Linked DNA regions of Cohnella abietis. The protein of the gene in region 1 interacts with the protein of each later gene in a pairwise test. Links are inferred from orthologs where the notes say so. Each region holds a gene or a part of one and is shown in the gene's direction. Other genes may lie near its edges. The genes, in order: hflC and ftsH.

What was found.
Region 2: the proteins of hflC (region 1) and ftsH interact in binary tests that used the Escherichia coli proteins (3 or more experiments, as listed by UniProt). The link is inferred for Cohnella abietis from one-to-one orthologs.

What each region holds. Positions count from the first base shown.
Region 1 is NZ_AP019400.1:4,306,576-4,309,904, reverse strand. What follows is about bases 74-3,072. They hold hflC (protease modulator HflC), read left to right. Parts: upstream 74-1,139; coding sequence 1,140-2,006; downstream 2,007-3,072. Other genes in these bases: KCTCHS21_RS18850 (YifB family Mg chelatase-like AAA ATPase), read left to right, coding at 2,931-3,072; KCTCHS21_RS18855 (GTP pyrophosphokinase), read left to right, coding at 2,044-2,787; hflK (FtsH protease activity modulator HflK), read left to right, coding at 76-1,143. Outside these bases: more of KCTCHS21_RS18850, read left to right, coding at 3,073-3,329.
Region 2 is NZ_AP019400.1:87,372-90,645, forward strand. What follows is about bases 59-3,002. They hold ftsH (ATP-dependent zinc metalloprotease FtsH), read left to right. Parts: upstream 59-502; coding sequence 503-2,503; downstream 2,504-3,002. Other genes in these bases: hpt (hypoxanthine phosphoribosyltransferase), read left to right, coding at 59-411; nadA (quinolinate synthase NadA), read left to right, coding at 2,742-3,002. Also shown: more of hpt, read left to right, coding at 1-58; more of nadA, read left to right, coding at 3,003-3,274. UniProt on the Escherichia coli protein: Acts as a processive, ATP-dependent zinc metallopeptidase for both cytoplasmic and membrane proteins. Plays a role in the quality control of integral membrane proteins.

The sequences.
Region 1 (3,329 bases):
TTATGAAACGTAAAGTGTTCTGTTACGTAACAAAGAAAGATATGAAAGCTACATCAGGGAGGGGTATCAGTCTATATGGAACTTGTTCACAATCAAAAAAAGCCAGAAAATCCACTTGATTTGCCGCCAGGATTACTTAAGAAAATTGGTTTAGGTGTTATCGGCGTACTCGTGGCACTAATCGCGTATTCATCATTTTACACCGTTCAAGAGCAACAGAGGGCAGCTATCCTTACATTCGGAAAGTATACAGGGGAGTCGACAGCGGGCCTTCATTTCAAATGGCCTTATCCGATTCAGCAGGTTATTCTTGTGCCGGCAGAGCTTACACAACGTATTTACATAGGTTATCGTCTAGATAATGACATCTCAACCCCGGTTGAAGAGGAATCGATGATGATAACCGGAGACGAGAATATTGTATCCGCTGATGCCGTTGTACAGTGGAAAATAAGCGATGTTCAAAAATACTTATACAATATTAGCAATCCGGAGCAGTTCCTGCGTAATGCAGCTAGCTCATCCATTCGATCCGTTATTGGTTCGGAAAAGCTTGATTATGCAATTACAAACGGAAAAACTGAAATTCAAGATAAAGTTCGTGAAAAGCTAATTGATCTTCAAGCGAAATATAATACAGGAATTCAGATTGTCGATATTAAGTTTCAAGATATAGAACCGCCTAGTGGTCAAGTAGAGGAAGCGTTCCGCGCGGTTACGAATGCTCGTGAGGAAAAAAACACGAAGATTAACAATGCAGCAAAATACGAAAATGATAAAATACCAAAAGCTCGCGGAGAAGCGCAAGCTATGCTTGAGAATGCGGAAGGTGTGAAAAAATCACGTATTCTTAATGCTGAAGGGGATGTAGCCCAGTTTAACGCTATTTTCGTAGAGTATTCTAAAAACCCTGGCGTAACTGAAAGCCGTTTGATTGTGGAAACGTTGGAGAAAATATTGCCGAAGGCCAAAATCTTCATCTCCGATTCGGGTGGCGACACCGTCAAGTATTTACCGATAAACGAGCTCCTTCGTAAAACAGGAGTGACAGCGGGAGCAACAGGTAGTGCTTCGGGTAGTGCGGGTAGTGCAACGGGTAATGCAGGAAACGCAGGGGCTGCGCAAGGAGGTACAACGCCATGAGTAAAAAACTAATTGTTGGACTGGTTTCATTTTTAGCAGTAATAATCATAGGATCTGCTTCTCTATATGTCGTAAAAGAAGGCGAGTACAAGGTTATCCTTAAGTTTGGAGAGGCCGTTCGAGTTGAAGGAAGCCCGGGGCTGTACTTTAAGATACCTTTTGTAGAAAGTGTTTCTAAATTGCCGAAATATCAAATGACTTATGAAAGTAATCCAACATCTATACTCACAAAGGATAAAAAACCGATAATCGTCGATAATTATACCGTTTGGCGAATAAAGAGTCCTGAAAGCTTCTTGAAAACAGTTCAAACCGTTAGTGTTGGTGTGCAACGTATTGATGAAGCCGTGTATAACTCTGTTCGCCGGAAATTGTCAGAAATTAATTACGATAATATTATCAGTGAGAACACAGAACGTGGTAACATAAATGATGACATCACCAAAGATGTTTCCACCGCGCTTATACGGGATAATTATGGTATTGAAATCATTGATGTAAGAATTAAGCGTACAGATCTCCCGGAAGGCAACAAGCAGAGTGTTTATAATCGGATGATTTCAGATCGTCAGTCTATCGCTGCGCGTTACTTGTCTGAGGGAGACGAAGAATCGCATAAAATTACATCAAAAGCTGATCGTACAGCAACTGAGTTACTTGCTCAGGCGGAAGCGGATGCCAAGAAAATTATTGCGCAAGGTGAACAGGAAGCCGCAAAAATATATAATGAATCGTATGGCAAGGATCCTAAGTTTTACAGCTTTTATCGGACGCTGCAAAGCTATGTGACAACGCTTGAGAATGAGCCTGTCATTATGTTGCCGATCGATTCTCCCTATACCCGTATTCTATTAGGGAAATAAGCCGATTGATGAAGGGTGATTAGTTCTGAATAATCAGATGGTGCAGCTAGAACAATTTAAAAGATTCAAAGAAGAAATCACCCGGTTTATGATGATGTACAAATTTGCTCTTGATTCCTTAGAGACGAAGATTGATATTCTGAAGGAAGAATTTCAATTCCTGCATGATTACAATCCGATTGAGCACACGAATTCTCGTTTGAAAACACCTGAGAGTATTCTAAATAAAGTATTCCGTAAGCAATGTGACATATCGTTCTCCAGCATCAGGAGTAACATAAAGGATATTGCTGGATTGCGGATTACATGCTCATTTGTCTCGGATATTTACCGTATTAGCGAAATGCTTCGCAGCCAAAGTGATCTCAATATTATAGAAACGAAGGACTATATTAAGCAGCCTAAGCCTAATGGATACCAAAGCCTTCATCTACTCGTAGAAGTGCCGGTATATATGTCCGATCGACATGAGAATGTATGCGTAGAAGTGCAGATACGGACGATTGCCATGGATTTCTGGGCAAGCCTGGAGCATAAAATCTTCTACAAATATAAGCAAACTGTACCTTTGAGATTGCTACAAGAACTGAAAGAGGCGGCAGATTCGGCTGCAGCTCTGGATCGTCAGATGGAGAGACTGCACAAAGAGATTGCTGAAATTAAGGAAAACCAAGAGGAAGAAGAAATCGGCAGCACGAAGCGGATTGTTATTCGGAATCAAGAATTCCAATTACCTGCAGCTTTGATGGAGCTGATTGATTTAGGGCAAAGCAACGAATAATGTATTTTGCATGCAAATGGAAATTCATTGACAGCCCAGCATAATCGGAGTACTCTAATTGTAAATATGGCTCGGAGAGGAAGCACCTTCCCGTCAGATTAAACATCGACGGAGGAAGGTGCTTTTTTGTGTATGTCAAAATCATGAGCGCTAGTGTGCTTGGTGTGGAAGGTCGTTTTATTGAGGTAGAAGTTAATATTTGCTCGGGGCTTCCTCAAGTTTCCGTTGTTGGCTTACCTGATTCTGCTGTGCGGGAATCTGTTGAACGTGTAAGGGCTGCGATCCAGAATGGTGGAATGAAGTTTCCGATGGATCGCATCACAATAAATCTCGCACCTGCGGACCTTCGCAAGGAAGGCAGTGCATTTGATCTCGCTATTGCTGCCGGTATACTGTGCGCGAGTGGGCAGGTTGAAGCCAAATTGCTTGAAGATACGTTGTTTATCGGAGAATTATCATTAAACGGTATGGTTAGAAGTGTGCCTGGCGTTTTGCCAATGACTGAGCTGGCAAGAAGTGCGGGAATAGGTAGAGTTGTCGTC
Region 2 (3,274 bases), 4.2 Mb from region 1 along the record:
GCTTTTATTTTTATGGCGGACTTGTCCAAGAATATCGATATCCCTATTGAGCTTGATTTCATGGCGGTATCGAGCTATGGCAATTCCACAAGATCTTCTGGTGAGGTCAGAATTGTTAAAGATTTAGACGCATCAGTTGAAGGTAGAGACGTCCTTATTGTAGAAGATATTATTGACAGTGGATTGACCCTAAGCTACTTGATCGATGTCCTGGAGCGCCGCAATGCGTTGTCCGTTAACGTGGTGGCTCTGTTCGATAAACCGGGACGCCGTACAGTAGACCTGAACGCAGACTACACCGGATTTAGTATTCCTGATGCATTCGTCGTTGGATATGGGCTTGATTATGCGGAGAGATACCGCAATTTGCCTTATGTCGGAGTGCTCAAGCCGGAAGTCTATACGGTTTAAGAGCTCGCCGTCCATACGGTGGTGCGTTATTATTGTGATGCCAAGACAGGCTATGGTAAAATGATGTAAGCGTGTCGAGAGGAGGTCGGGGATGAATCGGTTCATCCGGAACACAGGGTTTTACTTACTTATCTTTTTGGTAACGGTTGGGATTGTTCAGTTTTTCATTGGGAAGCAGGATACGACCAAGGAACTGAATTACAATCAAATTGTTCAAGCAGTCCAGCAGGGCAATGTTAAGGAACTGACCTTGCAAATTCAAAGCGGCACCTATTTAGTAACAGGTGAATATAAGCCTAAGGCCGCTAATGAGAAGGGCGAAACGTTCATGGGCCGTGCGCCTTATGCCGATTACGCACTTCAACAGCTTACTCAGATTGGGTTAGAGAAAAACTTTGAAGTTAACATTAAAAAAATGCCGGGACAAAGCTTCTGGCTGACATTCTTGACCTCTATTATCCCTTTCATCATCATGTTCGTTCTCTTCTTCTTCCTGATTAATCAGGCACAAGGCGGCGGCGGTAAGGTGATGAATTTCGGCAAAAGTCGTGCCCGTCTCTATAATGAAGAGAAGAAACGGGTCACGTTCGAGGATGTGGCCGGAGCGGATGAAGAGAAGCAAGAGTTGGTCGAGGTTGTCGAGTTCTTGAAGGATCCCCGTAAGTTTGCGGCGCTTGGCGCACGCATTCCAAAAGGTGTTCTCCTCGTCGGTCCTCCAGGTACAGGTAAAACGTTGCTTGCTCGTGCAGTAGCGGGTGAAGCGGGCGTTCCGTTCTTCACTATATCTGGTTCTGATTTTGTTGAAATGTTCGTGGGCGTCGGGGCATCCCGTGTTCGTGACTTGTTCGAGAATGCAAAGAAAAACTCGCCATGTATTATCTTTATCGATGAGATCGATGCTGTTGGTCGTCAACGGGGCGCAGGCCTTGGTGGTGGACATGATGAGCGTGAGCAAACACTCAATCAGCTTCTCGTAGAGATGGACGGCTTCGGTGCCAATGAAGGTATCATTATCGTTGCTGCAACGAATAGACCAGACATTCTTGATCCAGCCTTGCTTCGTCCAGGCCGGTTTGACCGTCAGATTACGGTTGATCGTCCAGACGTTAAGGGCCGTGAAGCAGTATTGAAGGTTCATGCTCGCAACAAGCCTTTGAATAAAGATGTTCGTCTTGGCACTATTGCTAAACGTACAACTGGATTTACAGGTGCTGATCTGGAAAACTTACTCAACGAGGCAGCCTTGCTTGCTGCACGTCGTAATAAGAAAGATATCGCCATGCAAGAAGTCGATGAAGCGATTGACCGTGTTATCGTAGGTACGGAGAAGAAAAGCCGTATCATTAGCGATCGTGAGAAGCGTATTGTCGCTTATCATGAAGCGGGTCATACAATTGCTGGATTCTTCCTTGAGCATGCGGATACGGTACACAAGGTAACGATCGTTCCACGTGGACGTGCAGGCGGTTATGTCATCATGCTTCCTAAGGAAGACCGTATGCTTGTGACTAAGCAAGAGCTTCTTGATAAAGTGACAGGCTTGCTGGCAGGTCGTGCAGCCGAAGAAATCTTTATCGGAGAAATTGGTACGGGCGCTTATAGCGACTTTAAGTCAGCTACAAGCATCGTACGTGCAATGATCATGGAGTACGGAATGAGTGAAAAGCTCGGAACTATGCAGTTCGGTAGCAGTTCCCAAGGTCAGGTATTCTTAGGCCGTGACATCGGACATGAACAGAACTATTCTGATGCCATTGCTTATGAGATCGACCAAGAGATGCAGAGCATTACTCGTGATTGCTATGATCGTGCTAGGAAGCTCCTTAACGAGAAGAGTGCAGAGATGCATTTGTTAGCTAAGACGCTTCTTGAACAGGAGACGCTTGATCTCGAACAGATCAAGACTTTGATCGAGAAGGGTATCTTCGTAGCTAACGTTGAGGAACCATCCTCTAACGACGAGGAGTCCAAAGCTGAACCGATTGTGGATACGATTGGCGATGTCAAGGTGCGGATTCAAACCCGTGATGACGAGCCATTGCCGACTATACCGGATTCGCGCAAGGATGACGGCTCCGAAGAGCCTAAATAATAAGGTACTCATTAAACGGGATGTTCCCGCGCTGTAACGGCGCTTGGCGAACATCCCGTTTTAATATCCTGAAAAAAGGGCTTACAATCGGTGCAAGATGAATTGACAGCCTTACTTGGCAAGTGTAAATTAGTTGTTAATGAACGAACTCGTTTTCGTCCACAATAGAGACAACGATCCCGCCATGTTTGTGCATTGATTCACAAACTATCGGTTCATCTAGGGGAGGAGATTAAGCATGGAGGCTTTGGCACTAGAGCGTAAAGCAGAACAAAATCGCGAGCTACGCGAACGGCTTATGCAGCTTAAGAAGGAACGGAATGCCATTATTCTCGCTCATTATTATCAGCGTGATGAAATACAGGAGGTCGCGGATTTTCGCGGAGATTCTTTTCTGCTAGCTCAGAAAGCGGCATCAACAGATGCGGATGTCATCGTGTTCTGTGGTGTACATTTTATGGGAGAGAGTGCTAAGATTCTGGCTCCACATAAGACCGTGCTCGTTCCGGACGAACGTGCAGGCTGCCCAATGGCAGATATGGTTAATCCGATTGGACTTAGGGAATTAAAGGCAAAGCACCCGAATGCTAAAGTCGTTACCTATATTAATTCCTCTGCTGACGTTAAGGCGGAAACGGATATTTGCTGTACGTCCGCTAATGCGGTCAACGTTGTCAATTCAGTTGATGCCGATGAAGTCATCTGGTGTCCAGATAAGAACCTTGGGCATTATGTGCAGCAATTTACTGACAAGAAGATGATTATTTGGGA